One region of the Pseudomonas sp. FG47 genome, then DNA from elsewhere that is predicted to be linked to it. Evidence: predicted binding sites of a transcription regulator. Region 1 holds the regulator's gene; each other region holds the start of a gene.
The links. The regulator FliA, encoded in region 1, starts transcription of late flagellar genes. The targets are predictions, from matches to a motif close to CTAAAGTTTNNNNNNNNNNNGCCGNTAA.
Positions count from the first base shown of each region.

Region 2: the regulator FliA is predicted to act here: its motif matches at 1,527-1,554, upstream of flgM (flagellar biosynthesis anti-sigma factor FlgM).
Region 3: the regulator FliA is predicted to act here: its motif matches at 2,713-2,740, upstream of ACODS5_RS05540 (flagellar protein MotY).

Region 1 covers NZ_JBMDJI010000049.1:933-11,522, forward strand. The annotation lists gene flhA (flagellar biosynthesis protein FlhA) at 1-1,410, shown strand, start outside; gene flhF (flagellar biosynthesis GTPase FlhF) at 1,422-2,735, shown strand; gene fleN (flagellar synthesis regulator FleN) at 2,850-3,683, shown strand; gene fliA (RNA polymerase sigma factor FliA) at 3,680-4,420, shown strand; gene ACODS5_RS22775 (chemotaxis response regulator CheY) at 4,524-4,898, shown strand; gene ACODS5_RS22780 (protein phosphatase CheZ) at 4,917-5,705, shown strand; gene ACODS5_RS22785 (chemotaxis protein CheA) at 5,718-7,952, shown strand; gene ACODS5_RS22790 (protein-glutamate methylesterase/protein-glutamine glutaminase) at 7,998-9,113, shown strand; gene ACODS5_RS22795 (flagellar motor protein) at 9,113-9,853, shown strand; gene motD (flagellar motor protein MotD) at 9,857-10,590, shown strand, end outside.
Region 2 covers NZ_JBMDJI010000028.1:39,291-49,880, forward strand. The annotation lists gene ACODS5_RS18790 (chemotaxis protein CheV) at 1-603, opposite strand, end outside; gene flgA (flagellar basal body P-ring formation chaperone FlgA) at 667-1,416, shown strand; gene flgM (flagellar biosynthesis anti-sigma factor FlgM) at 1,590-1,904, shown strand; gene ACODS5_RS18805 (flagella synthesis protein FlgN) at 1,952-2,419, shown strand; gene ACODS5_RS18810 (flagellar brake protein) at 2,500-3,243, shown strand; gene ACODS5_RS18815 (MFS transporter) at 3,328-4,671, opposite strand; gene ACODS5_RS18820 (glutamine synthetase family protein) at 4,802-6,043, opposite strand; gene bkdR (Bkd operon transcriptional regulator BkdR) at 6,270-6,758, opposite strand; gene ACODS5_RS18830 (3-methyl-2-oxobutanoate dehydrogenase (2-methylpropanoyl-transferring) subunit alpha) at 6,957-8,189, shown strand; gene ACODS5_RS18835 (alpha-ketoacid dehydrogenase subunit beta) at 8,191-9,249, shown strand; gene ACODS5_RS18840 (dihydrolipoamide acetyltransferase family protein) at 9,250-10,524, shown strand; gene lpdA (dihydrolipoyl dehydrogenase) at 10,527-10,590, shown strand, end outside.
Region 3 covers NZ_JBMDJI010000004.1:19,225-29,814, forward strand. The annotation lists gene ACODS5_RS05530 (hypothetical protein) at 1-295, shown strand, start outside; gene ACODS5_RS05535 (argininosuccinate synthase) at 350-1,567, opposite strand; gene ACODS5_RS05540 (flagellar protein MotY) at 1,702-2,676, opposite strand; gene pyrC (dihydroorotase) at 2,807-3,853, shown strand; gene rnt (ribonuclease T) at 3,913-4,524, shown strand; gene ACODS5_RS05555 (peroxiredoxin) at 4,652-5,254, opposite strand; gene ACODS5_RS05560 (bacterioferritin-associated ferredoxin) at 5,471-5,692, shown strand; gene bfr (bacterioferritin) at 5,895-6,368, shown strand; gene grxD (Grx4 family monothiol glutaredoxin) at 6,547-6,882, opposite strand; gene ACODS5_RS05575 (molybdopterin oxidoreductase family protein) at 6,974-9,082, opposite strand; gene argF (ornithine carbamoyltransferase) at 9,447-10,367, shown strand; gene ACODS5_RS05585 (ABC transporter ATP-binding protein) at 10,364-10,590, shown strand, end outside.

The DNA of each region.
Region 1 (10,590 bases):
GTCTACGCCCTGCTGACCATCGGTGACGGTTTGGTGGCGCAGTTGCCGTCGCTGCTGCTGTCCACCGCCGCCGCGATCATGGTCACCCGCGCCTCGGGCTCCGAGGACATGGGCAAGCTGATCAACCGGCAGATGTTCGATTCGCCCAAGGCCCTGGCGGTTTCCGGGGCGCTGATGATCGTCATGGGCCTGGTGCCAGGCATGCCGCACGTTGCCTTCCTCAGTCTCGGAGCGTTGGCCGGTGGTGGCGCTTACCTGGTCTGGAAGAAGCAGCAGAAGGCCAAGGTGGTTGCGCTGGAGGAAGCCCAGCGCCAGCAGGACCTGCTGCCCTCGCCGCAGCGTGCCATGGAAACCAAGGAGCTGGGCTGGGACGACGTCACCCCCATCGACATGATCGGCCTGGAGGTCGGCTACCGCCTGATCCCGCTGGTCGACCGCAACCAGGGTGGCCAGTTGCTGGCGCGCATCAAGGGCGTGCGCAAGAAGCTTTCCCAGGACCTGGGCTTCCTCATGCCCACCGTGCATATTCGCGACAACCTCGACCTGGCCCCCAGCGCCTACCGCCTGACCCTGATGGGGGTGATCCTGGCCGAGGCCGAGATCTACCCGGACCGGGAACTGGCGATCAACCCCGGCCAGGTGTTCGGCACCCTCAACGGCATCGCCGCGCACGACCCGGCATTCGGCCTGGAGGCGGTGTGGATCGACGTTGGCCAGCGTGCCCAGGCGCAGTCATTGGGCTACACCGTGGTGGACGCCAGTACCGTGGTCGCCACTCACCTCAACCAGATCCTGCAGAAGCACTGCCATGAACTGATCGGGCATGAGGAAGTGCAGCAATTGCTGCAGGTGCTGGCCAAGGTCTCGCCGAAACTGGCCGAGGAAGTGGTGCCGGGTGTCATTTCATTGTCGGGCCTGCTCAAGGTGTTGCAGGCGTTGCTTGCCGAGCAGGTGCCGGTGCGCGACATCCGCAGTATTGCCGAAGCCATCGCCAACAATGCAAACAAGAGTCAAGATACCGCCGCGCTCGTGGCGGCGGTACGTGTCGGATTGTGTCGCGCCATCGTGCAAAGCATTGTCGGCGTTGAGTCCGAGCTGCCTGTAATCACCTTGGAACCAAGGTTGGAACAGATTTTGCTCAATAGTTTGCAAAGGGCCGGGCAAGGTCAGGAAGACGGTGTTCTTCTTGAACCAAGCATGGCCGAAAAGCTTCAGCGTTCGTTGATCGAAGCCGCCCAGCGCCAGGAAGTGCAGGGCCAGCCGGCCATCCTCCTGGTTGCCGGCCCGATCCGCGCCATGCTGTCGCGCTTCGGTCGCCTGGCTGTACCGAATTTGCATGTTTTGGCGTATCAGGAAATACCTGACAACAAGCAAGTCACCATCGTTGCCACCGTGGGCCCCAATGGCTGAGGTAGTGGGTTATGCAAGTTAAGCGTTTTTTCGCCGCCGATATGCGTCAGGCCATGAAGCTGGTCCGTGATGAGCTCGGCTCCGACGCCGCCATCATCGGCAACCGGCGCATCGCTGGCGGTGTCGAACTGACGGCTGCGCTGGACTACAAACTGTCCGCCCTGGCCCCGCGCGTACCCAACGTCGAGCTGGAGGACGAGCTGCGCAAGACCCAGTCGCGCATCGTTACCGCTCAGGCCGAACTGAGCGGCCGTGGCGAGGCGGGCGAGGGCGGTAACCGCCAATTGTTTGCCGGCCAGTCGCTGACCGCGTCCGAGCCGCTGATCGAGCCGCAGGTCGATGAGCCCGCGCCAGTAGCCGCTCCGGCCGCCGCAGCGGTCGACCCACGCCTTTTCGATGCCATGCGCTTCGAACTCAATGGCCTGCGCGAGCTGCTCGAAGTCCAGCTCGGTTCGCTGGCCTGGAGCCAACTGCAGGGCAGCAAGCCGCAGCAGGCCAATCTCTGGCGCCGCCTGCAGCGCCTGGGCCTGTCTGGTGGCCTGGCTCGCGAGCTGCTCGAGCTCACCGCCGAAATCGAAGAACCGCGCCAAGCCTGGCGCATGGTCCTGGCGCACCTGGCGCGGATGATCGACGTGCCCGAGATCGAACCCATCGAAGAAGGCGGGGTGATCGCCATGGTCGGCCCGGCCGGCATGGGCAAGACCACCACCCTGGCCAAGCTGGCCGCGCGCTATGTGCTCAAGTACGGCGCGAACAACCTGGCGCTGGTGAGCATGGACAGCTTCCGCATCGGCGCCCAGGAACAGCTCAAGACCCTGGGGCGGATCCTCAACGTGCCGGTCACCTACGTCGACCCGGGCGAGTCGTTGGCCCAGGCCCTGGAACCATTGCTGCGCAAGCGCGTGGTGCTGATCGACACCGCCGGCCTGCAGGCCAGCGACCCGGCCCTGCGCATGCAGCTGGAAACCCTGGCCGGGCGCGGTATCGCCGCCAAGAATTACCTGGTGCTGGCAACCACCAGCCAGAAACAGGTGCTCACCGCCGCCTACCACAGCTACAAGCGCTGCGGCCTGGCCGGGTGCATCCTGACCAAACTGGACGAAACGGCCTGCCTCGGCGAAGTGCTGAGCCTGGCCATTCGTCACGAACTGCCGGTGGCCTATCTGACCGATGGCCCACGCATTCCCGACGACCTGCAATTACCGCGCAAGCACCAGTTGGTGAGCCGCGCGGTCAGCGTGCAGCTGCAGGACGAGCCCAGCGACGAGGCCATGGCCGACATGTTCGCTGATCTGTACCACAACCCTGGCAAGCGCGCGGGTTGAGGGTGAATACTGTGCAAAGTACCTACATCATGGGGTTGTCCGGCCGGACCGTGGCCTTGACTGTTCAGCCCCTCATGTGGCCTGGGTCCAAGCGAGACAAGGTAAAGAACAGACATGGGTAGCATGCATCCCGTACAGGTGATCGCCGTGACCGGTGGCAAAGGTGGCGTCGGCAAGACTAACGTTTCAGTGAACCTGTCCCTAGCGCTGGCCGAGCTCGGCCGTAGGGTCATGTTGCTGGACGCCGACCTGGGCCTGGCCAATGTGGACGTGCTGCTGGGGCTCACGCCCAAGCGCACCCTTGCCGATGTCATCGAGGGCCGCTGCGAGCTGCGCGACGTGCTGTTGCAGGGGCCGGGTGGTGTGCGCATCGTGCCGGCGGCCTCCGGCACGCAAAGCATGGTGCACCTGGCGCCGGCGCAGCATGCCGGGCTGATCCAGGCTTTCAGCGAGATCGGCGACAACCTCGACGTGCTGGTGATCGACACCGCCGCAGGGATCGGTGACTCTGTGGTCAGCTTCGTTCGCGCCGCCCAGGAAGTGCTGCTGGTGGTGTGCGACGAACCCACCTCGATAACCGACGCCTACGCCCTGATCAAGCTGCTCAACCGCGATTACGGCATGAACCGCTTCCGCGTGCTGGCCAACATGGCCCAGAGCCCGCAGGAAGGCCGCAACCTTTTCGCCAAGTTGACCAAGGTCACGGATCGCTTCCTCGACGTCGCCCTACAATACGTCGGCGCCGTGCCTTACGACGAATGCGTGCGCAAGGCGGTGCAGAAGCAGCGAGCAGTCTATGAGGCCTTCCCTCGGTCCAAGTGCGCGCTGGCCTTCAAGGCCATTGCGCAGAAGGTCGACAGCTGGCCGCTGCCTGCCAACCCGCGGGGCCACCTGGAGTTCTTCGTCGAGCGCCTGGTGCAACCCACCAGCGCAGGGCCCGTGCTATGAACGCGAGCGGTTTCAAGATGTACAGCAAGGCGGCGAAGGACGCCCAGTACGAGCTGGTTGAACGCTACGCGCCGCTGGTCAAGCGCATCGCCTACCACCTGCTGGCGCGGCTGCCGGCCAATGTCCAGGTCGAGGACCTGATCCAGGCTGGCATGATCGGCCTGCTGGAAGTGGCCAACAAGTACGACGCCAGCAAGGGTGCCAGTTTCGAGACCTACGCCGGTATTCGTATCCGTGGCGCCATGCTCGACGAGGTGCGCAAGGGCGATTGGGCGCCGCGTTCGGTGCACCGCAACACGCGCATGGTCAGCGATGCGATTCGCTGTGTTGAAGCAAAGACCGGTCGCGACGCTAAAGATCACGAGGTTGCTGCCGAACTCCAATTGAGTCTCGATGATTACTACGGGATTCTGAACGACACCTTGGGCAGCCGCCTGTTCAGTTTCGACGACCTGCTACAGGACGGCGAACACGAAGGGCTGCATGAGGACGGAGCCAGCGGCCAGCTGGAGCCATCGCGGGACCTGGAGGACGAGCGCTTCCAGGCCGCCCTGGCCGATGCCATCGCCAACCTGCCGGAGCGCGAGCGCCTGGTCCTGGCGCTGTACTACGACGAAGAACTGAACCTCAAGGAAATCGGTGAGGTGCTGGGGGTCAGCGAGTCGCGTGTCAGCCAGTTGCACAGCCAATGCGCGGCACGTCTGCGCAGCCGTCTGGGTGAATGGCGGGCGCGTTGAGCCAAGGTTTGATGCAGTCGTATTTTGTGGTGCCGAATTGATTGACTGCGCGCTCGGCGCCGAGCGCGTTTAAGACTGCTTGGAGGTCTAATTGAACAAAGACATGAAAATCCTCATCGTTGACGATTTTTCGACGATGCGGCGGATCATCAAGAACCTGTTGCGTGATCTGGGCTTCACCAATACCGAAGAGGCCGACGACGGCACCACGGCACTGCCGATGCTCGAAGCCGGGCATTACGACTTCCTGGTGACCGACTGGAACATGCCTGGCATGTCCGGTATCGACCTGCTGCGCAAGGTGCGTGCCCACGATCGTCTCAAGGGCATGCCCGTGCTGATGGTGACTGCCGAGGCCAAGCGCGACCAGATCATCGAGGCGGCCCAGGCCGGCGTCAATGGCTATGTGGTCAAGCCTTTCACCGCCCAGGTGCTCAAAGAAAAGATCGAGAAGATCTTCGAACGCGTCAACGGCTGAGTCACGTCAGGGGGCGCCATGGAGTCAATCAACAACTCGCTGGGTGAGTTCGAATCAACCCTGAAGAAGCATGCCCAGGAGCTGGTCGAGAGCCTTGAGCGCGGCCGGTTCGGCGAGGCCGTGCAACTGATCCACCAACTGAACCAGACCCGCGACCGCGGTCTGTACCAGGAAGTGGGCAAGCTCACTCGCGAGCTGCACAGCGCGATCGTCAGCTTCCAGATCGACCCGGCGATGCCGCAGGCCGAGGAAGTCTCGCAGATCACCGATGCCACCGAGCGCCTCTCCTACGTGGTGCGTCTCACCGAAGGTGCCGCCAACCGCACCATGGACCTGGTGGAGGAGAGCACCCCGGTGCTCAATGCACTGGCAAGCCAGGCCCAGGACCTGTCCGCCGACTGGCAGCGCTTCATGCGCCGCGAAGTGGCGGCGCCGGAATTCCGCGAGCTGGTCAAGCGCGTCGACAGTTTCCTGACGCACAGTGCCGAAGGCAACCGCAAGGTCTCGGGCCACCTCAACGACATTCTGCTGGCTCAGGACTATCAGGACCTGACCGGCCAGGTGATCAAGCGGGTGACCGCGCTGGTCACCGAAGTAGAAAGCAATCTGCTCAAGCTCGTGCTGATGGCCAGTCAGGTCGACCGCTTTGCCGGCATCGAACATGACCACCAGCAGCTGCGTGCTGAAAAAGATCAAGAAAAACATCCGACTCGGGGTGAAGGTCCGCAGATTCATGCCGATAAGCGTGAAGACGTCGTGTCCGGTCAGGACGATGTCGATGATCTGCTGTCCAGCCTGGGTTTTTAAGGAGCACGTTTAATGAGCTTCGGCGCCGATGAAGAAATCCTCCAGGATTTCCTGGTAGAAGCCGGCGAAATCCTCGAGCAACTGTCCGAGCAACTGGTCGAGCTGGAAAGCCGGCCCGATGACGCGGACCTGCTCAATGCGATTTTCCGCGGTTTCCACACTGTAAAAGGGGGCGCCGGCTTCCTCCAGCTCAACGAGCTGGTGGAGTGCTGCCATATCGCCGAGAACGTGTTCGACATCCTGCGCAAAGGTGAGCGTCGGGTCGACGCCGAGCTGATGGACGTGGTGCTCGAGGCACTCGACACGGTCAACAGCATGTTCGGCCAGGTGCGCGAGCGCAGCGAAGTGACCCCGGCCACCCCGGAGCTGCTGGCGGCGCTGTCGCGCTTGGCCGAGCCGGGTGGCGCCGAAGCGCCGGCCCCAGTGGTCGAGGCCGAGCCGGTCGCCGAGGTAGCGGCCACCGAGCCCGACATCACCGACACCGAGTTCGAGCAACTGCTCGATTCGCTGGATGCGGTCAAGGCCGAAGCAGCCGTTCACGAGCAGATGCAAGGCGAGCAGGTCACTGGCCAGGGTGACGAAATCACCGACGCCGAGTTCGAGTCGCTGCTCGACCAGTTGCATGGCAAGGGCCAGTTCTCGGCTGAAGCAGCCGTCAGCGAGCCTACGGCCGCGGCGCCGACCAGCGACGAAATCACCGACGATGAGTTCGAATCGTTGCTCGACCAGTTGCACGGCAAGGGCACCTTTGCTGTCGACGCCCTGCCGACTGCCGTGGCGGCGGCCCCGGCGGCGGACAGCGCCGCGCCGGTTGCCGCGGGCGACGAAAATATCAGCGAACACGAATTCGAAGCGCTGCTGGACCAGTTGCACGGCAAGGGCAAGTTCTCCGGCGATGCCGTCGCTGCCGAGGCACCCGCCGCTGCCGTGGCTGCCGCGCCGGCGGCGCCCAAGGCCGAGGTCAAGCCGGTCGCCAAGCCAGCGCCAGCGCCTGCCGCCGCTGCAGCACCGGCTGGCAAACCTGCCGCGCCAGCCCGTGCGCCAGCCGCTGCCGCCGAAAAGCACGGCGCCAGCGAAGCGGAAACCACCGTGCGCGTCGACACCGCGCGCCTGGACGAAATCATGAACATGGTCGGCGAACTGGTGCTGGTGCGTAACCGCCTGGTGCGCCTGGGCCTGAACAGCGGCGACGAGGCCATGTCCAAGGCCGTGTCCAACCTCGACGTGGTCACCGCCGATCTGCAGACCGCGGTCATGAAGACTCGCATGCAGCCGATCAAGAAAGTCTTCGGCCGCTTCCCGCGACTGGTCCGCGACCTGGCCCGCCAGTTGAAGAAAGAGATCAACCTGGAGCTGGTCGGTGAAGAGACCGACCTCGACAAGAACCTGGTCGAGGCCCTGGCCGACCCGTTGGTGCACTTGGTGCGCAACGCCGTCGACCATGGGGTCGAGATGCCCGATGAGCGCGAGGCCTCCGGCAAGGCACGCACCGGCCGCGTGGTGCTGTCCGCCGAGCAGGAGGGCGACCACATCCTGCTGTCGATCTCCGACGACGGCAAGGGCATGGACCCCAGCGTGCTGCGGGCCAAGGCCGTGGAAAAGGGCCTGATGGACAAGGACGCGGCCGATCGCCTGAGCGAGTCGGACTGCTACAACCTGATCTTCGCCCCGGGCTTCTCGACCAAGACCGAGATCTCCGATGTGTCCGGTCGTGGCGTCGGCATGGACGTGGTGAAGACCAAGATTTCCCAGCTCAACGGCTCGATCAACATCTTCTCGGCCAAGGGCCAGGGCTCGAAGATCGTCATCAAGGTGCCGCTGACCCTGGCGATCATGCCGACGTTGATGGTGATGCTGGCCAACCAGGCGTTCGCCTTCCCGCTGGTCAACGTCAACGAGATCTTCCACCTCGACCTGTCGCGCACCAACGTGGTCGATGGCCAGGAAGTGGTGATCGTGCGCGACAAGGCGCTGCCGCTGTTCTACCTCAAGCGCTGGCTGGTCCAGGACCACGAGCACGAGGAACAGCACGAAGGCCATGTGGTGATCCTGTCGGTCGGTACCCAGCGCATTGGCTTCGTGGTCGACCAGCTGGTTGGCCAGGAAGAGGTGGTGATCAAGCCGCTGGGCAAGATGCTGCAGGGGACCCCGGGCATGTCCGGCGCCACCATCACCGGTGACGGGCGCATTGCGCTGATCCTCGACGTACCGAGCATGCTCAAGCGTTACGCCGCCCGGCGTATTTGATTTCGGCGGCGCGCCCTGGCGGGTGCGCCGCCTAATGGAGTGTTTATGGCAGTCAAGGTCCTGGTGGTGGATGATTCTGGTTTCTTCCGCCGCCGTGTCTCGGAAATTCTCTCGGCGGACCCGACGATCCAGGTCGTGGGCACCGCGACCAACGGCAAGGAAGCGATCGACCAGGCGCAGGCGCTCAAGCCTGATGTCATCACCATGGACTACGAAATGCCCATGATGGACGGCATCACCGCGGTGCGGCACATCATGCAGCGCTGCCCGACACCGGTGCTGATGTTCTCCTCGCTCACCCATGAAGGCGCCCGGGTTACCCTCGATGCGCTGGACGCCGGTGCGGTCGACTACCTGCCGAAGAACTTCGAGGACATCTCGCGCAACCCCGAGAAGGTCAAGCAGATGCTGTGCGAAAAGGTCCATACCATCTCGCGCAGCAACCGTCGTTTCAGCGCCTATGCCGCCCCGGCCGCCGCGCCAGCCCCGGCCAGCAGCCATGCCCCGACCAGCAGTTTGGCCAGCAGCGCCCCGGCGCGTACCGCCCCGGCCCGAGCCACGGCACCGGCTGCCGCGCACTCGCCGGCGCCCAAGCGCAAGCCTTACAAGCTGGTGGCCATCGGTACCTCCACCGGTGGCCCGGTGGCCCTGCAGCGCGTGCTCACGCAACTGCCGGCCAGTTTCCCGGCGCCGATCGTGCTGATCCAGCACATGCCGGCGGCTTTCACCAAGGCTTTTGCCGAGCGCCTCGACAAGCTGTGCAAGATCAGCGTCAAGGAAGCCGAGGACGGTGACGTGCTACGCCCAGGCCTGGCTCTGCTCGCCCCTGGCGGCAAGCAGATGATGGTCGACGGCCGCGGCACGGTGAAGATCCTGCCGGGCGATGAGCGCCTGAACTACAAGCCTTGCGTCGACATCACCTTCGGTTCGGCGGCCAAGTCCTATGGCGACAAGGTGCTCTCGGTGGTACTCACCGGCATGGGCGCCGACGGTCGCGAAGGCGCGCGCCTGCTCAAGCAGGGCGGTAGCACCGTATGGGCCCAGGATGAAGCCAGTTGCGTGATCTATGGCATGCCCATGGCCATCGTCAAGGCCAACCTGGCCGATGCCGTGTACAGCCTGGACGAAATCGGCAAGCACCTGGTCGAGGCGTGCGTCTGATGGATGTCCTCAGCCTTATCGGCCTGATCCTCGCCTTTGTCGCCATCGTCGGCGGCAACTTCCTCGAGGGTGGCCATGTCGGCGCGCTGCTCAACGGCCCGGCCGCGCTGATCGTGCTGGGTGGCACGCTGGCGGCGGCGCTGCTGCAGTCGCCGCTGTCGTCGTTCAAGCGCGCCTTGCAGATCGTGCGCTGGATCTTCTTCCCGCCACGGGTCGACCTGGTCGGTGGCATCGACCGGGTGGTGAACTGGAGCCTGACCGCGCGCAAGGAAGGCCTGCTGGGCCTGGAAGGCGTGGCTGACGCCGAGCCCGACCCTTATGCGCGCAAGGGCCTGCAACTGCTGGTCGACGGCGCCGAACCCGAGGCCATCCGCAGCATCCTCGAAGTCGACTTCCTTACCCAGGAAGCCCGCGACATCCAGGCCGCCAAGGTGTTCGAGAGCATGGGCGGCTACGCGCCGACCATCGGCATCATCGGTGCAGTCATGGGCCTGATCCACGTGATGGGTAACCTGGCCGACCCGTCGCAGTTGGGCAACGGTATCGCCGTGGCCTTCGTCGCCACCATCTATGGCGTGGCCAGCGCCAACCTGATCCTGCTGCCGATCGCCAACAAGCTCAAGGCCATCACCCTGCGCCAGTCGCGCTACCGTGAAATGCTCCTCGAGGGCCTGCTGTCGATCGCCGAAGGTGAGAACCCGCGCTCGATCGAGCTGAAGCTGCAAGGCTTCATGGAGTAAGCCATGGCCCGCCGTCGTCATACCGAGGAACATGAAAACCACGAACGCTGGCTGGTGTCGTATGCCGACTTCATCACCCTGTTGTTCGCCTTCTTCGTGGTCATGTACTCGATCTCCTCGATCAACGAGGGTAAGTACAAGGTCATCTCCCAGGCGCTGATCGGGGTGTTCAACGACCCCGATCGGACCATGAAACCGATCCCTATCGGCGAGGAGCGGCCGCTGTCGGTGCGCCCGGCCGAGCCGTTGATCAAGGACAGCGAGCAGACCGACGCGGGCCTGGCGCAAAGCAGCGCCGACCCGCTCAAGACCATCAGCGACGATGTTCGCGATGCCTTCGGCGACCTGATCAAGTCCAACCAGATGACCGTGCGCGGCAACGAGCTGTGGGTCGAGATCGAGCTTAACTCCTCGCTGCTGTTCGCCAGCGCCGATGCCATGCCCAGCGATGTCGCCTTCGAGATCATCGAGAAGGTGGCGAAGATCCTCAAGCCGTTCGCCAACCCGGTGCACGTCGAGGGCTTCACCGACAACCTGCCGATCCGCACCGCCCAGTATCCAACCAACTGGGAACTATCCTCGGCGCGGGCGGCGAGCATCGTCCGCCTGTTGGCCATGGAAGGGGTCAACCCGGCGCGCATGGCATCGGTGGGCTATGGCGAGTACCAGCCGGTGGCCAGCAATGACAGTGCAGAGGGCCGTGCGCGCAACCGCCGCGTGGTCCTGGTGATTTCGCG
Region 2 (10,590 bases), on a different contig from region 1:
CGTCTGCAGGCAGCGGCTGACCTGCTTGCGCGCCACCGACGAGTCATCGACCGTCAGCACCCGCAACAACACCGCCTTGTCCTGCACCTCGGCATCGATCACCCCTTCGGACACCGACTCGGACGACGGCGCCACTTCGGCCAGCACCTTCTCCACATCGATGATCTCGACCATGCGGTTGTCGACCCGGGTGACCGCGGTCAGGTAGTGATCGCGCCCGGTACCCTTGGGTGGCGGATGGATCTCTTCCCAGTTCATGTTGACGATGCGCTCCACCGAGTGCACCAGGAACCCTTGGGTCTTGGTGTTGTACTCGGTGATGATGACGAAGCTCTTGCGCGTCTCTTCCTGAAGGCCCGGCAAGCCGGTGGCCATCGACAGGTCGAGGATCGGGATGGTCGCCCCGCGAATGTTGGCCACGCCGCGCACCACCGGATGGGACTTGGGCAGCAGGGTCAGATCCGGGCACTGCAGCACCTCGCGGACCTTGAACACATTGATGCCATAGAGCTGGTCGCCATTGAGGCGAAACAGCAGCAGCTCCAGGCGATTCTGCCCCACCAGCTGCGTGCGCTGGTTGACCGAATCCATCACTCCAGCCATGCCGGACTCCTTCAATGATTGCCTAAGTACCAAGTCGGCACGGGCTTTGCTTTTTTGAGCGCCATGTACACGAAAACGACATTTTTCCGACGACTGACGCGCCTGCTGACCGGTTCCCTGGCCGCATTGTGCCTGTTGGTACCCGGCACCCAGGCGCTGGCGGACGCTTTTACCTTGCCTGAACAGCTTATCGGTGTCACTCAAGGGTTTCTTGAATTCACCGTGGAGGATTATCTGGCGACCACCCAGACCCAGGGTCGCTACGAGATCCAGGTGAACAAACTCGATCCGCGCCTGCGCATGCCGCAGTGCAGCCAGCAACTGGACGCCTCGCTGGAGGGTTCCACGCCGCTGGGGCGGGTGACGGTGAGGGTGCGCTGCGACGGCGCGGCGCCCTGGACAGTGTTCGTGCCGGCCCAGGTGCGCCTGCTGCGCGACGTGGTGGTCATGACCCGCCCGCTCAAGCGCGACAGCGTCATCGGCGAAGGCGACGTGGCCCTGCGCGAGCGCGATGTCGGCAGCCTCGGCCAAGGCTACCTGACCCAACTGGACCAGGCCGTGGGCCTGAAATTGCTGCGCCCGACGGTGGTCGACCAGTTGCTCACCCAGCAACATCTGGAGCAGGCCGAGGTGGTGCGCAAGGGCGATCACGTGGTGATCGTCGCCCGCAGCGGCAGCCTCAGCGTACGCATGCCCGGCGAAGCACTGGACAAAGGCGGGCTGCAAACCCAGATCCGGGTGCGCAACCTCAATTCCAAACGAGTGGTCAAGGCCAGGGTGACCGGGCCAGGACAGGTCGAGGTGGCCATGTAGCCCAGGCTGCAGGACGATGACGGAAAGCTGGCGGTAAGGAACCGCGGGCCCTAAACTGTGTCTGAAATCGGGTTGCGCGGGCCGGCTTTGAGGCAGTGATGCATTCCTGTCTAAAGTTTCTTTCGGGTTGGCCGAAAACAAGGCATGCGTCCTAATACCCAGGGGTTCTGATCATGGTCATCGACTTCAGTCGTTTGAATAATTCTCCGTCCATCACGGGCGGCGTTCGCGGCAATGCCGCGCCAGGCACCGCCGAAAAAGCCGGCGAGGCCAGCGAGGCGCCCAAGCACGCCAGCGCCAGCGGAGAAGCGGTACATCTGAGCCCTGAGGCCCAGCAATTGCAGAAGATCAGCGACAAGCTGCGCGATCAGCCAAGCGTCAACAGCGCCCGTGTGGCCGAGTTGAAACAGGCTATCGCCGACGGCAGCTACAAGGTCGATGCCGACCGGGTCGCCAGCAAACTGCTTGATTTCGAAGCCCAGCGCTAACCTTCAGGCGCGCTGACTTCAAGGACGCAACACGCCAAGAGTTAGCCATGCACGACATCACTCTGCTGCAACTGATCGAAAACGACATCGCGCCCACGCAGGAACTGCTCGAGCTTCTGCAAAACGAAGCGATAGCCCTGCACGGCCGCGACATGGGGGTGCTGGAACAGATCCTGGCCCGCAAGCAGTCGTTGATCATCTTGCTCGAGCAGCAGGGTCGGCGCCGCAGCCAACTGCTCGCCAGCCTCGGCCTCAGTGCCGATCGTGCTGGCGCAGAAACCCTGGCGGCCCAGTCGAGCAATGGCCCGGCGATCCTCGCCCGGCTCGACGAACTGAGCCAACTGATGGATGCCTGCCAGCAGGTCAACGCCACCAACGGCCAGATCATCCAGGTGCAGCAGCACGTCACGGCCAACCAGGTCAGAATCCTTCAGGGTGGCGATTCTCCGTCGCTCTACGACAGCCGTGGCGGCACCTCGCCGATGGCCAAGCCCCGGGCGATCAGCCAAGTGTGATTAGTGGTATCAAGGCACGGAACATACTGGCAAAATGCCGTTAATTGCGTGTGTCGTTTTTGCCTGGAGATTGAAAACCCGTGTTCAATGAATCCGATGCTCCCCAGCCACCAAAGGTGCTGAGCACTCCTTTGGAGATTGCGGCCAACCTGCGCCAGTTGCTGGAGAGCCACGACCCGCTGATCATCAGCTTCCACGAACGCAGCCAGCGCTTCCAAAGCTACGTGGTGCATGTCGACCGCGAGGCCGGGGTACTGGCGCTGGACGAGATGATCCCGCGCGACGGCGAAAAATATATCGAGAACGGCGAGCCGTTTCGCATCGAAGGTTTCCATGACGGCGTGCGCATCGCCTGGGAAAGCGACATCCCACTGACCATCAGCGAGATCGACGGCCACCGCTGCTACCGCGGCCCACTGCCCACGGAAGTCACCTACCATCAGCGGCGCAATGCCTTCCGCGCCGCGCTGAAGCTGTCGCAACTGGTCGACGTGACCCTCGACGGCACCCACCTCAAGGGCAACGGCGCCCTGCGCGGTAAGCTGCTGGACATCTCCGCCACCGGCTGCAAGCTGCGCTTCGAAGGCAATGTCGAAGAGCGCCTGCAACTGGGCCAGGTCTATGAGCGCTTCAAGGCTGGCAACCCGCTGGGGCTAGCCGACACCATGGTCGAGCTGCGCCATCTGCATTTCGAGGAGCGCATCAATACCACCTTCGCCGGCGTGCGCTTCCATAATCTCAACGGCCAGGCGCAGCGCAAGATCGAAAGCTTCGTCTACCAGCTACAGCGCGAAGCGCGCCGGTTCGACAAGGACGACTACTAAGCAAAACGCCACCCTCGGGTGGCGTTTTCGCTCATGGGGCAACAGCAGGTGCCGGCCTTGCCGGCGAACCAGCAAGGCTCGCTCCTACAGTTTCGGGAACGCGCCCTGCTCGGCCTCAGCCGCCGTTGCGCAAGCGCCCTTGTCCTCATCCTCGGTATCTTCCGCCGCCACCGGCGCCTGCATCACCTCCTGCACCGTTTGCTCATCGACCCGCGGGTCGAGCGCCGCCGACAGCGGCGAACCCGCCGCCGGCATCGCCACGTGGCCGAGGGGAGCATCCTGGACCTGGTGCAAGCCGGTCACCGCTTTCGGCCGGATTCGCCAGACCAGTACCAACGCGAAGAACAGGAAGAAGGCATACAACATTTGTGCGCCGAACAGCTTCATCAACACACCGGCAGCCAATGGCCCGATGCAGGCGCCAACGCCGTAGGTCACCAACAGCATGGCCGTCAGCGACACCCGCCGTTCGCTCTCCACATGGTCATTGGAGAACGCCACCGCCAACGGATACAGGCAAAACTGCAACAACGAAATGACAAAGCCGATGCCGAACAGCAGCGCCAGCGGCACGCTCGGCAGGATGGCCAAGGGCGCCGACGCCAGCGCCAGGCCACTTGCCACGCTGCGGATCAGCACCGCGCGATCGTAGCGGTCGGAGAGCCAACCCAACGGCCATTGCACCACCAAGCCGGCGAAAATACAGCTGCCCATGAACAAGCCGACCTGCTCGGTGGACAGCCCCTGGTTGGCCGCGTACAGCGGCGCCAGGCCATAGAAGGAGCCGACGATCAAACCCGAACCCAACACCGTGGACAATGACTGCGGCACCCGCTTGATGAAGAACTTCGGCTCCATCGGCGCCGGCCGCAAGGGCGCAGGGTGAATACGCCGGGTCATGGCCACTGGCACCAGGCACAAGGCGAAGCACATGGCCACCAGCATCAGCAGCTCCGGCCCCAACTGCGGGTGCACCACCAGGATCAATTGGCCGAGCACCAGGCCCAGGTAGGACGCGATCATGTAGCCGCTGAACACCGCCCCGCGGTGCTTGGCATCGGCCTGTTCGTTGAGCCAGCTCTCGATGACCATGTATTGGCACATCATGCCCAGGCCAACGATCATCCGCAGCCCGACCCAGGCAGGTAGCCAACTGGTCAAGCCATGGCCGAGCACCGCCGCGCCGACGATGCCGGCACAGGTCGCGTAAGCCCTGATGTGCCCCACCCTGCCAATCAACCGGTGGCCAATCTTGCCGCCCAGGGCCAGGCCGAAATAGTTGGCGGCCATCAGCGCACCGACCCACAAGCTGTCGACATGCTCGGCGGCCAGGCGCAATGCCAGGTAGGTACTGAGCAAGCCTGAACCGATCAACATCATCAAGGCAGCGAAATACAGCGACTGAAACGGCTTCCAGATATTGCGCATACGTCCCGTCGGGCTCCTTCGTCAGGTGGCGTGGGGTGCAGAGCTAGCATAAGAGCAAATCATCCAACGCGCAGGCCCCAAACCGCGAAATGCGCCGCCGACGGCGCGCCCGCTACAGGTAGTGTCGCGCTCAGGCCTGCGCCGCCAGTACGCGCCGCTCCCACGGCGTGATCTCGTCGAGGAAGTCGCTCAGCTCGAGGGTCTTGGTGGCGATGTAGCCTTCGATGAACTCATGGCCGAACAGTTCCCGCGCCAGGGCACTGTGCTTGAGGCGCTGCAGGGCCGCATGCAGGGTGCAGGGCAGGCTCAGGTGCTCAGGCACCTCGAACTCGCCCTGGATGGCCGCGGCCGGCACGATCTGCCGCTCGATGCCATGCAGGCCGGCAGCCAGGCTCGCGGCGATCGCCAGGTAGGGGTTGGCATCGGCGCCCGGCAAGCGGTTCTCCACCCGCCGCGCCACTGGCGCGCTGGCGGGGATACGCAAGCCGGCGGCGCGGTTGTCCTCTGACCAGCAGGCGTTGTTCGGCGAGGCGTATGGATGGCACAAACGCTGGTAGGAATTGACATTGGGCGCGAACAGCGCGGTGAAGTCGGCCAGGCAAGCCTGCAAGCCACCGATGAAATGGTGGAAGGTATCGGTCGGGGCGCCGTGTTCGTCGCTGAACAGGTTACGCCCGCTGGCGTTGTCGACCAGGCTCTGGTGAATATGCATCGAGCTGCCGGGGGTGCGCGCCAGCGGCTTGGCCATGCACACCACGGTCAGGCCGTGCTTGAGCGCGACCTCCTTGAGCAAGTGCTTGAACAGGAAGGTCTGGTCGGCCAACAGTAGCGGGTCGCCGTGCAGCAGGTTGATCTCGAACTGGCTGACGCCCATCTCGTGCATGAAAGTGTCGCGCGGCAGGCCCAGCGCCGCCATGCAGCGGTACACCTCATGGAAGAACGGGCGCAGGCCGTTGTTGGAGCTGACGCTGAACGCCGAATGGCCCATTTCCCGACGCCCATCCTTGCCCTGCGGAGGCAAGAACGGCTGGGTCGGGTCGGCGTTGGGCGCAAAGACGAAGAACTCCAGTTCGGTGGCCACCACCGGCGCCAGGCCGCGTTCGGCATAGCGGGCGATTACCGCCTTCAACTGGCCGCGACTGGACAACCCCGACGGCCTGCCATCGAGCTCGACCGCGTCGCAAATGGCCAGGGCACGGGGCTCGTCGCTCCAGGGCAGGCGGTGAATCTGCGCCGGGTCAGCCACCAGCGCCAGGTCGCCATCGTCGCTGCCGTAGAACTTCGCCGGCGGATAACCACCCATGATGCATTGCAGCAACACCCCGCGCGCCATCTGCAAGCGCCGGCCTTCGAGGAAGCCCTCGGCAGTCATCACCTTGCCGCGGGCGACGCCGTTGAGGTCGGGGGTGACGCATTCGATTTCATCGATGCCCTGCAGCTGTTGTGCCTGGTGATGCGGGCCTGCGGTCGTCATGACGCTGTCCTTATTGTTGTGCTGGCATGCCGGAGTGGCGATGAACACAACATAGGCCTGGGGTGTTTAAAATATCAAGCACCTGCCCTTTACCTGTAGGAGCCGGCTTGCCGGCGAACCCCCTTCACTGCTCGCGCAAGGTCATACCATTGGCCGGCAGCGGCAACGCGGTCTTGTAACGCACCTGTTTCAAGGCAAAGCTGGAGCGAATGTTCGCCACCCCCGGCAACCGCGTCAGGTAATCGAGAAACCGCTCCAGCGCCTGGATGCTCGGCAGCAGCACCCGCAGCAGGTAATCCGGGTCGCCCGTCATCAGGTAGCACTCCATCACTTCCGGGCGCTCGGCGATCTCCTCCTCGAAGCGATGCAGCGACTGCTCCACCTGCTTCTCCAGGCTGACATGGATGAACACATTGACGTCCAGCCCCAATGCCTCGGGCGACAACAAGGTGACCTGCTGACGAATCACTCCCAGCTCCTCCATGGCCTTGACCCGGTTGAAGCACGGCGTGGGCGACAGGTTGACCGAGCGTGCCAGCTCCGCGTTGGTGATGCGGGCGTTTTCCTGCAGGCTGTTGAGAATGCCGATATCCGTACGATCCAACTTACGCATGAGACAAATTCACCTGGTTTTTGTGTTTGTGCGGAATGTTTATCTTCCTCGCTCGGCAAAGGCAACGAACTTGAGAGAAAAATTCTCCGGCCATCCCCCTATGATGTAAAAGACGCTGACTTGCCAGTCACGAGCCGGTACTCAGCGGCGACCGCTTCAAAGCTCACAAAAACAACATTCGAGCGAGCGTAAAAAGCAATGAACGAGTACGCCCCCCTGCGTCTGCATGTGCCCGAGCCTACAGGCCGGCCAGGCTGCCAGACCGATTTCTCCTACCTGCGCCTGAACGACGCCGGTTCTGTGCGTAAACCGCCCATCGATGTCGAACCCGCCGATACCGCGGACCTCTCCTACAGCCTCGTGCGTGTGCTCAACGAACACGGCGACGCCGTTGGCCCCTGGGCCGAGGACATCGATCCGCAGGTGCTGCGCCAGGGCATGCGCGCCATGCTCAAGACGCGCATCTTCGACAGCCGCATGGTGGTCGCCCAGCGCCAGAAGAAGATGTCCTTCTACATGCAGAGCCTGGGCGAGGAAGCCATCGGCAGCGGTCAGGCCCTGGCCCTGAACCGCAGCGACATGTGCTTCCCCACCTACCGCCAGCAGAGCATCCTCATGGCCCGCGACGTGTCGCTGGTGGACATGATCTGCCAGCTGCTGTCCAACACCCGCGACCCGCTCAAGGGCCGCCAACTGCCGATCATGTACTCGGTGCGCGAAGCCGGCTTCTTCACCATCAGCGGCAACCTGGCCACTCAGTTCGTCCAGGCGGTCGGCTGGGCCATGGCCTCGGCGATCAAGGGCGACACGAAAATCGCCTCGGCCTGGATCGGCGACGGCGCCACCGCCGAGTCCGACTTCCACACCGCGCTGACCTTCTCCCACGTGTACCGCGCCCCGGTCATCCTCAACGTGGTCAACAACCAGTGGGCGATCTCGACCTTCCAGGCCATCGCCGGTGGCGAGTCGACCACCTTCGCCGGCCGTGGCGTGGGCTGCGGCATCGCCTCGCTGCGGGTCGACGGCAACGACTTCATCGCCGTCTATGCTGCCTCGCGCTGGGCCGCCGAACGCGCCCGCCGCGGCCTTGGCCCGACGCTGATCGAATGGGTCACCTACCGCGCCGGCCCACACTCCACTTCGGACGACCCGTCCAAGTACCGCCCTGCCGACGACTGGAGCCACTTCCCGCTGGGCGACCCGATCGCCCGTCTCAAGCAGCACCTGATCAAGGCCGGCCATTGGTCCGAGGACGAGCACCAGGCGGTCAGCGCCGAGCTCGAGGCCGAGGTGATCAAGGCGCAGAAGGACGCCGAGCAGTTCGGCACCCTGAGCAACGGCCATATCCCCAGCGCCGCCTCGATGTTCGAGGATGTGTACAAGGAAATGCCCGATCACCTGCGCCGTCAGCGCCAGGAACTGGGGGTCTGAGATGAACGATCACAACAACAGCATCCATCTGGAAAACGCCATGTCGACCACCACCATGACCATGATCCAGGCCCTGCGCTCGGCCATGGATGTCATGCTCGAGCGCGATGACAACGTGGTGGTCTATGGCCAGGACGTTGGCTACTTCGGCGGCGTGTTCCGCTGCACCGAAGGCCTGCAGACCAAGTACGGCAAATCTCGCGTGTTCGACGCGCCGATCTCCGAAAGCGGCATCGTCGGCACCGCCGTGGGCATGGGCGCCTACGGCCTGCGCCCGGTGGTCGAGATCCAGTTCGCCGACTACTTCTACCCCGCCTCCGACCAGATCGTCTCGGAGATGGCCCGCCTGCGCTATCGCTCGGCCGGCGAGTTCATCTCGCCGCTGACCCTGCGCATGCCTTGCGGCGGCGGCATCTACGGCGGCCAGACCCACAGCCAGAGCCCCGAGGCGATGTTCACCCAGGTCTGCGGCCTGCGCACCGTGATGCCATCGAACCCCTACGACGCCAAGGGTCTGCTGATCGCCTCGATCGAATGCGACGATCCGGTGATTTTCCTCGAGCCCAAGCGCCTGTACAACGGCCCGTTCGACGGCCATCACGACCGCCCGGTGACGCCGTGGTCCAAGCACCCACACAGCGCGGTGCCGGACGGCTACTACAACGTGCCGCTGGACAAGGCGGCGATCACCCGCCCGGGCAACGACGTCACCGTGCTGACCTATGGCACCACCGTGTATGTATCGCAAGTGGCGGCCGAAGAAAGCGGCGTCGACGCCGAGGTCATCGACCTGCGCAGCCTGTGGCCGCTGGACCTGGAGACCATCGTCGCGTCGGTGAAGAAAACCGGCCGCTGCGTGGTCGTGCACGAAGCCACCCGCACCTGCGGCTTCGGCGCGGAACTGGTATCGCTGGTCCAAGAGCACTGCTTCCATCACCTCGAAGCGCCGATCGAGCGCGTCACCGGCTGGGATACCCCCTACCCCCACGCACAGGAATGGGCGTATTTCCCAGGCCCTTCGCGGGTAGGCGCGGCACTGAAACGGGTCATGGAGGTCTGAATGGGCACGCACGTCATCAAGATGCCGGACATTGGCGAAGGCATCGCGCAGGTCGAGTTGGTGGAATGGTTCGTCAAGGTCGGCGACCTGATCGCCGAGGACCAGGTAGTGGCCGATGTCATGACCGACAAGGCCACCGTGGAAATACCTTCGCCGGTCAGCGGCAAGGTGCTGGCCCTGGGCGGCCAACCAGGTGAAGTGATGGCGGTCGGCAGCGAGCTGATCCGCATCGAGGTCGAAGGCAGCGGCAACCATGTCGACACGCCTCAGGCCAAGCCGGCCGAGCCTGCACCCGCACCTGCAGCGGTGCAGGCCGCGGCCCGCCCCGAGCCACGCGTCGAGCCCCAGCCGCAGGTTGCCGCAACCCACGCGACCGCGCCCATCGTGCCGCGCGAGGCCCATGACAAGCCACTGGCCTCCCCGGCGGTACGCAAGCGTGCCCTGGATGCCGGTATCGAGCTGCGCTACGTGCACGGTAGCGGCCCGGCTGGGCGCATCCTGCACGAAGACCTCGACGCCTTCATCAGCAAGCCGCAGAGCAGTGCCGGGCAGGCACCCGGAGGCTACGGCAAACGCACCGACAGCGAGCAGGTACCGGTGATCGGCCTGCGTCGCAAGATCGCCCAGCGCATGCAGGACGCCAAGCGTCGTGTCGCCCACTTCAGCTACGTCGAGGAAATCGACGTCACCAACCTGGAAGCCCTGCGCCAGCAGCTCAACGCCAAGCATGGTGACAGCCGCGGTAAGCTGACCTTGCTGCCGTTCCTGGTGCGCGCCATGGTCGTCGCCCTGCGCGACTTCCCGCAGATCAACGCCACCTACGACGACGAAGCCCAGGTCATCACCCGCCACGGCGCGGTGCACGTCGGCATCGCCACCCAGGGTGACAACGGCCTGATGGTGCCCGTGCTGCGCCACGCCGAAGCCGGCAGCCTGTGGAGCAACGCCAGTGAGATCGCCCGTGTCGCTCACGCGGCGCGCAACAACAAGGCCAGCCGTGAAGAACTGTCCGGCTCGACCATCACCCTCACCAGCCTCGGCGCCCTTGGCGGCATCGTCAGCACACCGGTGGTCAACACCCCGGAAGTGGCGATCGTCGGCGTCAATCGCATGGTCGAGCGGCCAATGGTGATCGACGGCCAGATCGTCGTGCGCAAGATGATGAACCTGTCCAGCTCTTTCGACCACCGCGTGGTCGATGGCATGGATGCCGCACTGTTCATCCAGGCCGTGCGCGGCCTGCTGGAACAGCCCGCCTGCTTGTTCGTGGAGTGATCATGCAAGAGCTCATCAACACCACCCTGCTGATCATCGGTGGCGGCCCCGGCGGCTATGTGGCCG
Region 3 (10,590 bases), on a different contig from region 1:
CTCTTCTGCCACCGGCCCAAGCTCCGAACAGACACCGGCACCTCACAGCCCCACGATGCCCGATGAAGCCATCAGGCCCTCCAGCCACGATCAAGGCGCAATCATCATCGCCATATCAGGTTCAGAGGGCCTCAAGATGATCGAAAACCATGTACTGCGCATGATCGAGCGCCCACCGCCCTCGGCGCGGCGCTGGGTCCTGTACAACCTGGATGCACGGGTATGCATTCACCTGTCGGTGGAACCTATGCTCGACAACGCCGAAACGGCGTTCGACGAGGAACATCAAGCATGAGATCCAGGCATAAAAAAACCCGGCACTGGCCGGGTTTTTTCTTCAACCGCCTGCTTAGAGCAGTGCACGGCCCTTGTTGGCAGCAATTCGCATACGCAGGGCATTGAGCTTGATGAAGCCTGCGGCATCAGCCTGGTTGTAGGCCCCGCCGTCTTCCTCGAAGGTCGCGATATTGGCGTCGAACAGCGAGTCGTCGGACTTACGGCCGACGACGGTGACATTGCCCTTGTACAGTTTCAGGCGCACGACACCGTTCACGTTGACCTGGGACGCGTCGATCATTTGCTGCAGCATCAGACGCTCCGGGCTCCACCAGTAGCCGGTGTAGATCAGGCTGGCGTACTTCGGCATCAGCTCATCTTTCAGGTGAGCGACTTCGCGGTCCAGGGTGATCGACTCGATGGCACGGTGGGCCCTGAGCATGATAGTGCCGCCTGGGGTCTCGTAGCAGCCGCGCGACTTCATGCCGACATAGCGGTTCTCGACGATATCGAGGCGGCCAATGCCGTTGGCGCCACCGATGCGGTTGAGGTCGGCCAGGACCGTGGCCGGGGTTTTCTCGACGCCGTCGATGGCGACAATGTCACCGTTGCGGTAGGTCAGCTCGATATAGGTGGCCTGGTCTGGCGCATTCTCCGGCGAGACGCTCCAACGCCACATGTCTTCTTCGTGCTCGGTCCAGGTATCCTCCAGGACTCCGCCTTCGTAGGAGATGTGCAGCAGGTTGGCGTCCATCGAGTACGGCGACTTCTTCTTGCCGTGGCGCTCGATCGGGATACCGTGCTTCTCGGCGTAGTCCATCAGTTTCTCGCGGGACAGCAGGTCCCACTCGCGCCATGGAGCGATGACCTTGACGCCGGGCTTGAGCGCATAGGCACCCAGCTCGAAGCGCACCTGGTCGTTGCCCTTGCCGGTAGCGCCGTGGGAAATGGCATCGGCGCCGGTTTCGTTGGCGATCTCGATCAGACGCTTGGCGATCAGCGGGCGGGCGATGGAAGTACCCAGCAGGTACTCGCCTTCGTAGACGGTGTTGGCACGGAACATCGGGAACACGAAATCACGCACGAATTCTTCGCGCAGGTCGTCGATGTAGATTTCTTTCACGCCCATTGCCTGGGCCTTGGCGCGGGCCGGCTCGACCTCCTCGCCCTGACCGAGGTCGGCGGTGAAGGTCACCACTTCACAGTTGTAGGTGTCCTGCAGCCACTTGAGAATCACCGAAGTATCAAGGCCGCCGGAATACGCCAATACGACCTTTTTTACGTCCGCCATGCCATCACTCCACGGGGTTGTACGGAAAGCCGATGATTCTACCGGCCTTGCCGAAAAATTTACAATGGGGCGACAGCTTGTGACGACAAAGCGACAGGAATTGTCGAGAGCGCGACCAGCGGTCGCACCCTGGATTATTTCCCTGGCGCGGGCTGCACGGGAAGTGCCGCGGCACCTGCCGGGGCCGCAGCTGCAGGCGCAGCAGTGGGTGCTGGCGGGGTCTGCACCTGCGGCTGCTCGACGGGCTTCTCCACCGGCGTCACCCGGTCAAGCTGGATGTTGACTCGGCGGTTGCGCGCACGGTTGGCTGGCGTGTTGTTCTTGGCCAGCGGGTAGCGTTCGCCATGGAAGCGCACGGTGATCTGCTCATCCGGCACGCCATGGGCCTTGAAGTATTCGGCCACCGCCAGGGCCCGCCGGCGCGAGGTGTCGCGATTGGTCAGGCGATTGCCGCTGTTGTCGGAGTGGCCATTGAGCTCGATATGATTGACCGACGGATCGGCCTTCAGATAGTCGAGGATCACGTCCAGGCGCGCGCGCGCCGAGCTGTCCAGTTCAATGCCGCCACCGGGAAAGCCGACCTGGGTCTGGCGGATCTGGTCGTAGTTCATCGGCAGCAGCTTGGCCGCGCAGACCTGGTAGTCACTGTAAGCCTTGGCAAAACTCACCGGCATCACATGCACTTCCATGGCCCGCCCGCCTTCACCGGCGTAGTTGCGCACCACGCTGCTGCGCCCATCGAGCAGGCCGTTGATCAGGCGGCTGGCCTGCCCTTGACTGGAGGTGAACAGCACGCCGTTGCGGGCCATGCGCACCACACCCAGGTTGATATCGCCGCGCCCGGGCTGCCAGGGCGCCGCCGCGGCCAGCAGGGTGGCGGAGCCAGCCCCCAGCACATTGCTGTCCGAGCGCAGCTGGAAGGTCGGCTGCTCACCAGCGCGGCGCACGAACTCACCGCTGCCGAAACCGTCGATCGGCTGGATCAGGCGGCATTCGAACTGGTTCCCCTCGACTTTCCAGGCGACGTTCTCCACGCGGGTCTGGAAGGTCAATGCCCCAGCCGGGAGGCTGGCGACAAGGGTGAACAGGGCTAGGTAACGCTGGCGCACGGGCGGCTCCACAGATTCTGACGGCTTACCTCAAGGCTATCGGACGCCCGTGGGAAAACTTGATAGCCGTGCTCGACAAGGGGTTTTCCGGTAGCATTGAGGTCTGAGTTCGACCCGCCTGGAATTCCCAATGTCCGATCGCCTGACCCTCCTGCGCCCCGACGACTGGCACATCCATCTGCGCGATGGTGCCGTCCTGCCACATACCGTCGGTGACGTGGCGCGTACCTTTGCCCGTGCCATCATCATGCCCAACCTCGTGCCGCCGGTGCGCAACGCCGTCGAAGCTGGCGCCTACCGCGAGCGCATCCTTGCCGCCCGCCCTGCCGGCAGCCGCTTCGAGCCGCTGATGGTGCTGTACCTCACCGACCGCACCAGCCCCGAGGATGTCCGCGCGGCCAAGGCCAGCGGCGTCGTGTACGCCGCCAAGCTCTACCCGGCCGGCGCCACCACCAACTCCGACTCGGGCGTGACCAGCATCGACAATATCTTCCCGGCGATCGAGGCCTTGGCCGAGACCGGCATGCCACTGCTGGTGCACGGTGAAGTCACGCGTAGCGAGATCGACGTGTTCGACCGCGAGAAGCGCTTCATCGACGAGCACATGCGTCGTCTGGTAGAGCGCTTCCCGACCCTCAAGGTGGTGTTCGAGCACATCACCACCGGCGATGCCGCGCAGTTCGTCAGCGAGGCCCCGGCCAACGTCGGCGCGACCATCACCGCCCAGCACCTGCTGTACAACCGCAATCACATGCTGGTCGGCGGCATTCGCCCGCACTTCTATTGCCTGCCGATCCTCAAGCGCAACACCCACCAGGTGGCGCTGCTGGATGCGGCCACCAGCGGCAACCCGAAGTTCTTCCTCGGCACCGACTCGGCGCCGCACGCCAAGCACGCGAAAGAAGCCGCCTGCGGCTGTGCCGGCTGTTACACCGCCTATGCCGCGATCGAGCTGTACGCCGAGGCGTTCGAGCAACGCAATGCCCTGGACAAGCTTGAAGGGTTCGCCAGCAAGCACGGCCCGGACTTCTACGGCCTGCCACGCAACACCGACACTATCACCCTGGTGCGCGAGGAATGGTCGGCGCCTGAAAGCCTGCCGTTCGGCGACACCACCGTGGTTCCCCTGCGCGCCGGTGAAACCTTGCGCTGGCGCCTGCTGGAGGACAACGCGTGAGCGAAGACTTCTACGAAGACGACCAGGACAACGCGGTCAGCAGCGGCTCGCGCCACCCGATGGCCGAGCGCTTCCGTGGCTACCTGCCAGTGGTGGTGGACGTCGAAACCGGCGGTTTCAATAGCGCCACCGACGCCCTGCTGGAAATCGCCGCAGTAACCATCGGCATGGATGAGAAGGGTTTCCTGTTCCCCGAACACACCTATTTCTATCGGGTCGAGCCCTTCGAAGGCGCGAACATCGAGCAGGCCGCCCTGGAGTTCACCGGCATCAAGCTGGACCACCCGCTGCGCATGGCGGTGAGTGAGGACAGCGCGCTGACCGACATCTTCCGTGGCGTGCGCAAGGCACTGAAGGCCAATGGCTGCAAGCGGGCGATCCTGGTCGGCCATAACAGCAGCTTCGACCTGGGCTTCCTCAATGCCGCGGTAGCGCGCAACGATATCAAGCGCAACCCCTTCCACCCGTTCTCCAGCTTCGACACCGCCACCCTCGCCGGGCTCGCCTATGGGCAGACTGTGCTGGCCCGGGCTTGCCAGAGTGCGGACATCGACTTCGACGGCAAGGAAGCGCATTCGGCGCGCTACGACACCGAGAAGACCGCCGAGCTGTTCTGCGGCATCGTCAATCGCTGGAAAGAGATGGGCGGCTGGCGCGATTTCAACGACTGAGCTGCAAGCCACAAGCTTCAAGCGACAAGAAAGAGCTGCCTGCATGCGCCGTGCTTTTCACTTGAGGCTTGAAGCTTGAGGCAAAAAAAACCGGCCACCAGGGCCGGTTTTTTTTGCGCTTGGCAAATTACAGCTTGCCAGCATTCTCGCTCAGGTAGGCGGCAACACCTTCCGGCGAAGCGTTCATGCCCTTGTCGCCTTTCTTCCAGTTGGCCGGGCAGACTTCGCCGTGCTCTTCGTGGAATTGCAGGGCGTCGACCAGGCGCAGCAGCTCGTCCATGTTACGACCCAGTGGCAGGTCGTTGACGATCTGCGAACGCACGACACCGTTGGTGTCGATCAGGAAGGCGCCACGGAAAGCCACGCCGCCTTCGGACTCGACGTCGTAGGCCTTGCAGATTTCGTGGGTCATGTCGGCCGCCAGGGTGTACTTGACCTGGCCGATGCCGCCGTTGTTGACCGGGGTGTTACGCCAGGCGTTGTGGGTGAAGTGCGAGTCGATCGACACGCCGATCACTTCCACGTTGCGGGCCTGGAAGTCCGGGATGCGGTGATCCAGGGCGATCAGCTCGGACGGGCAGACGAAGGTGAAGTCCAGCGGGTAGAAGAACACCAGGCCGTACTTGCCTTTGATGGCCGAGGCCAGGTTGAAGCTGTCGACGATTTCGCCGTTGCCCAGCACAGCCGGTACGGTGAAGTCAGGGGCTTTCTTGCCAACGAGTACGCTCATTCGATTTCTCCTGATGAGGGGGTGAAGAAGCTTGCCCGGGTGGAACGCATTCCCCCGGATCCAGCAAAGGTTGACCATCATACACAGCTTTGCGTGACAGGCCGAATCTGTGCCACCGGTCGCTCAAGCATGGCCCTTTCAGAAAGTGCTTTGACAAGCATTCTCATTACCATTACTCTCCAACCCATCGACTCAACCCTGCGATGGTCAGCCTTTATGTATGTGTGTCTTTGTGTCGGTGTCACCGACGGACAGATCCGCGATGCGATCTACGAAGGATGCTGCAGCTACAAGGAAGTTCGAGCCGCGACCAACGTCGCCAGCCAGTGCGGCAAATGCGCCTGCCTGGCCAAGCAGGTGGTGCGTGAAACGCTCACCGAATTGCAACTGAGCCAACAGGCCGTGCTGCCCTACCCCGTGGAATTCAACGCCGCCTGACCTGACAGAATTCAAAGAACCGGACCTCGTGTCCGGTTTTTTTATGCCTTCAATTCAATAACTTAGCGCCCTAACGCGGTTCACAAACATTCTTATTCCTATTAATTTTCACTTATTATTCAATAACTTAGGTTTGACATAGATAGTAGTCGGGCTCAAACTTGATTTCATTGGCTCAACTTCTACAGGGCAGGACCCCATTATGAAAGGCGACGTAAGCGTCATCCAGCATCTCAACAAGATCCTCGGAAACGAGCTGGTCGCGATCAACCAGTACTTCCTGCACGCACGCATGTATGAAGATTGGGGCCTGAACAAGCTGGGCAAGCTCGAGTACAAAGAGTCCATCACCGCGATGAAGGACGCTGACAAGCTGATCAAGCGTATTCTGTTCCTCGAAGGCATCCCCAACGTGCAGGACCTGGGCAAGCTGATGATCGGCGAGCACACCAAGGAGATGCTCGACTGCGACCTGAAGCTTGAGAAAAAAGCCCACGCCGACTTGAAAGCCGCCATCGCCCATTGCGAAACCGCTGGCGACTTCGGTTCCCGTGACTTGCTCGAAGATATCCTCGAGTCCGAGGAAGAGCACATCGACTGGCTGGAGACCCAGCTGGGCCTGATCGACAAGATCACCATCGAGAACTACCTGCAATCGCAGATGGGCGAAGAATAAGCCCTGCCACTGCCGCGGTGGATGGCACCAGGCCTACCGGTATTCGCCGGCAAGCCGGCTCCTACAGACGTTTATTTCAACCGTAGGTGCCAGCCTTGCTGGCGAACCAGGCGACGCGGTGACACTACGCAACAAAAAGCCCCGCAATTGCGGGGCTTTTTGTCATGCGAGGACCGAATCAGGCTTCGGAAGCCTTGGCCTTGGCAGCCGCTTCCTTGATCAGGGTCTGCAGCTCACCCTTTTCGAACATCTCCAGCATGATGTCGCTGCCGCCGACCAGCTCACCGGCCACCCACAGTTGCGGGAAGGTCGGCCAGTTGGCGTACTTGGGCAGGTTGGCGCGGATTTCCGGGTTCTGCAGGATGTCGACATAGGCGAACTTCTCGCCACAACCCATCACAGCCTGCGAAGCACGGGCCGAGAAGCCGCACTGCGGGGCATTCGGCGAGCCTTTCATATAAAGCAGAACGGTGTTGTTGGCGATCTGCTCTTTGATTGTTTCGATGATATCCATGAAGCACCTCGGCTGAACTTTCCGACGTGATCGTCGGCACGGTGGCGCATTGTAACGGAAAGCCGAGCAGCGTGCTCGGCCTTGCCGTACCTCAGGCGGCCTCCACCTGCACCGGTACGCCATTGAGCGCGGCATTGCCAGACACGCCGTCACGCAGACGCTCGTCGGTCAGGTCGTTGGCACTGACCCCAGGCAACACGGCCGCCACCTGCAGACGCGCCCCTTGGCGGGCATGGCCAAAACCATGGGGCAGGCTGACCACCCCTGGCATCATGTCCTCGCTGGCCTGCACCTGTACCTCCAGCACCCCGGTGCGCGAACGAACCCGCACGGTCTGGCCATCGTGCAAGTGACGCTGGCGCAAGTCCTCCGGGTGCATCAGCAACTGGTGGCGCGGCTTGCCTTTGACCAGGCGCTGGAAGTTGTGCATCCAGGAGTTGTTGCTGCGCACATGGCGACGGCCGATCAACAACAGTTGACCTGGCACCGGCGGCCGCTGTCGAGCCAGGCGCTGCAGGTCGTCGAGCAAGACCTGCGGTACGGCCTCGACCGCCTGGCTGGCGGTGCGCAGGCGGCCAGCCAAGTTCGGCTGCAACGGCCCCAGGTCCAGGCCATGGGGATGCTGCTCGAGCGTCTGTAACGAGAGCTGCCAGATCGAACCGTCGCCATGACGGCCCTTGCGCAACGCCTGATCGATCATCTGCGCTGGCGGCAAGGTCGCCTTCAACTCAAGCTGGGCGCGCGCGGCAAACGCCTCGGCCAGCCCCACGAAGATTTCCCAGTCGTGCAGCGCGCCCTCGGGCTTGGTCAGGATCGCCCGGTTGAAACGGGTGACGTTACGCACCGCCAACAGGTTGAAGGTGGAGTCGTAATGGTCGTTCTCCAGGGCCGAGGTCGACGGCAGGATCAGGTCGGCATGGCGCGTGGTCTCGTTGATGTACAAATCGATGCTGAGCATGAAGTCCAGGCCTGCCAGCGCTTCATCCAACTGCCGGCCATTGGGTGTGGACAACACCGGGTTGCCGGCGACCGTGACCAAAGCCCGCACTTGCCCCTCGCCCGGCTCAAGAATTTCCTCAGCCAGGGCCGACACCGGCAGTTCGCCGCCATACTCGGGCAAGCCCGAGACGCGGCTGCGCCACTGGTCGAAGTGCCCGCCCGCGGTACTGGCCACCAGGTCCACCGCAGGCTCCGTACACAGCGCGCCGCCCTCGCGGTCGAGGTTGCCGGTCACCAGGTTGATCAGTTGCACCAGCCAGTGACACAACGTGCCGAAGGCCTGGGTCGACACCCCCATGCGGCCATAGCACACGGCCTTGTCGGCGGCGGCGAAATCCCGGGCCAACTGCCGGATTGCCTCGGCCGGGATACCACAACACGCACTCATGGCATCGGCAGCGAACGGCGCCAGGGCTGTGCGCAGCTGTACCAAGCCGTTGACCGGCAAATGCGATCCACGGGCAAGATCCTCCGCGAACAGGGTATGCAGCAGCCCCGCCAGCAGCGCCGCATCGCCACCTGGGCGGATGAAAAGGTGCTGGTCGGCCATCGCCGCCGTCTCGCTACGGCGCGGGTCCACCACCACCAGGCGCCCGCCCCTGGCCTTCAGCGCCTTGAGCCGCTTCTCCACATCCGGGACCGTCATGATGCTGCCGTTGGAGGCCAATGGATTGCCGCCAAGGATCAGCATGAACTCGGTATGGTCGATGTCCGGGATCGGCAGCAGCAGGCCGTGGCCATACATCAGGTGGCTGGTCAGGTGCTGTGGTAGCTGGTCGACCGAGGTCGCGGAAAAGCGGTTGCGCGTCTTGAGCAGGCCGAGGAAGTAGTTGCTGTGGGTCATCAAGCCGTAGTTGTGCACGCTGGGGTTGCCCTGGTACACCGCCACGGTATTGCGCCCGTGCGCCTGCTGCAGCGCCCACAACCGTTCGGCGGCCAACTTGAATGCCTGCTCCCAACTGATCGGCTGCCAGCCGTCGGCCACTCGCCGATGCGGCCGGCGCAAGCGGTCCGGATCTTCCTGGATGTCCTGCAGGGCCACGGCCTTGGGGCAGATATGGCCACGGCTGAAGGGGTCCTGCGGGTCTCCCTTGATCGAACTGATGCGCGCCCGACCATCGACCTCGTGGCTAACTTCGATGTTCAGGCCGCAGATGGCCTCGCACAGGTGACAGGCTCGGTGATGCAGGGTCTTGGTCATGGCCGCCTCTGCCTTGTTGTTCTGGACGTTCGACTATGCGCCGTGCCATTGCGGCGTGCCAGCGCGCTTCGCCGCGTGAATCGGGCGACATCAGGCCGGCGATTCACGACAGTGGGTTTGCCAAAGCCGCGCCGAGCCGTGTACAACCTCTGTAGCAAATAAAAAACGGCTGCCTGCCAAAGGGTTACGACACCCTTTGCCACAGTGGCAGCGTTTCCCCTCTTGGTTTCAGGCGACATTTAATTATAGTATTGCGCCTTTCCCTATTCCGTCCGCCCCGTGCGGCTTACGCCGCAGGTCACCTCCGTTGTCAACAAAAACCATACGGTCGACCTGCAGAACGTTGCAGATAAGGTAGTCAATCATGAGCGCTAGGCACTTTCTCTCCCTGCTGGATTTCACCACCGACGAATTGCTCGGTGTGATCCGCCGAGGCATCGAGCTGAAGGACCTGCGCAAGCGTGGCGTGCTGTTCGAGCCGCTGAAGAACCGTGTGCTGGGCATGATCTTCGAGAAATCCTCGACCCGTACCCGGGTGTCGTTCGAAGCCGGCATGATCCAGCTCGGCGGCCAAGCCATCTTCCTGTCGCCGCGCGACACCCAGCTGGGCCGTGGCGAACCGATCGCCGACAGTGCGATCGTGCTGTCGAGCATGGTCGACGCGGTGATGATCCGCACCCACGCCCACAGCACGCTCACCGAGTTCGCCGCCCATTCCAAGGTACCGGTGATCAACGGCCTGTCCGATGAATCGCACCCCTGCCAGTTGCTGGCCGACATGCAGACCTTCGTCGAGCACCGCGGCGCGATCCAGGGCAAGACCGTGGCGTGGGTCGGCGATGGCTTCAACATGTGCAACTCGTATATCGAGGCCGCCCTGCAGTTCGATTTCCAGCTGCGCATCGCCTGCCCAGAAGGCTACGACCCTGACCCACGCTTCCTGCAACTGGGCGGCGAGCGCGTGCAGATCGTCCGTGACCCCAGGGAGGCGGTGCGTGGCGCCCACCTGGTGACCACGGATGTCTGGACTTCCATGGGTCAAGAAGAGGAAACTGCACGGCGCCTGGCGCATTTCGCGCCTTACCAGGTCACCCGCGAACTGCTCGACCTGGCGGCACCCGACGCCCTGTTCATGCATTGCTTGCCCGCACACCGCGGTGAGGAAATCAGCCAGGACCTGCTCGACGACCCCCGTTCGGTCGCCTGGGACGAGGCTGAAAACCGCCTGCATGCACAGAAGGCCCTTCTGGAATTCCTTGTAGAACCGGCTTACCACCACGCATGAGTCAATCCCTGCTGCTCAACCTGCGCGACCTCGCCTGTGGCTATGGCGACCAGCGCATCGTCCAGAACCTCAACCTGCACCTGAACGCAGGCGACATCGGTTGCCTGCTGGGCTCTTCGGGCTGCGGCAAGACCACCACCCTGCGCGCCATCGCCGGTTTCGAGCCGGTACACCAGGGCGAGATCCAGCTAGCCGGCGAGGTCATCTCCCGCGCCGGCTTCAC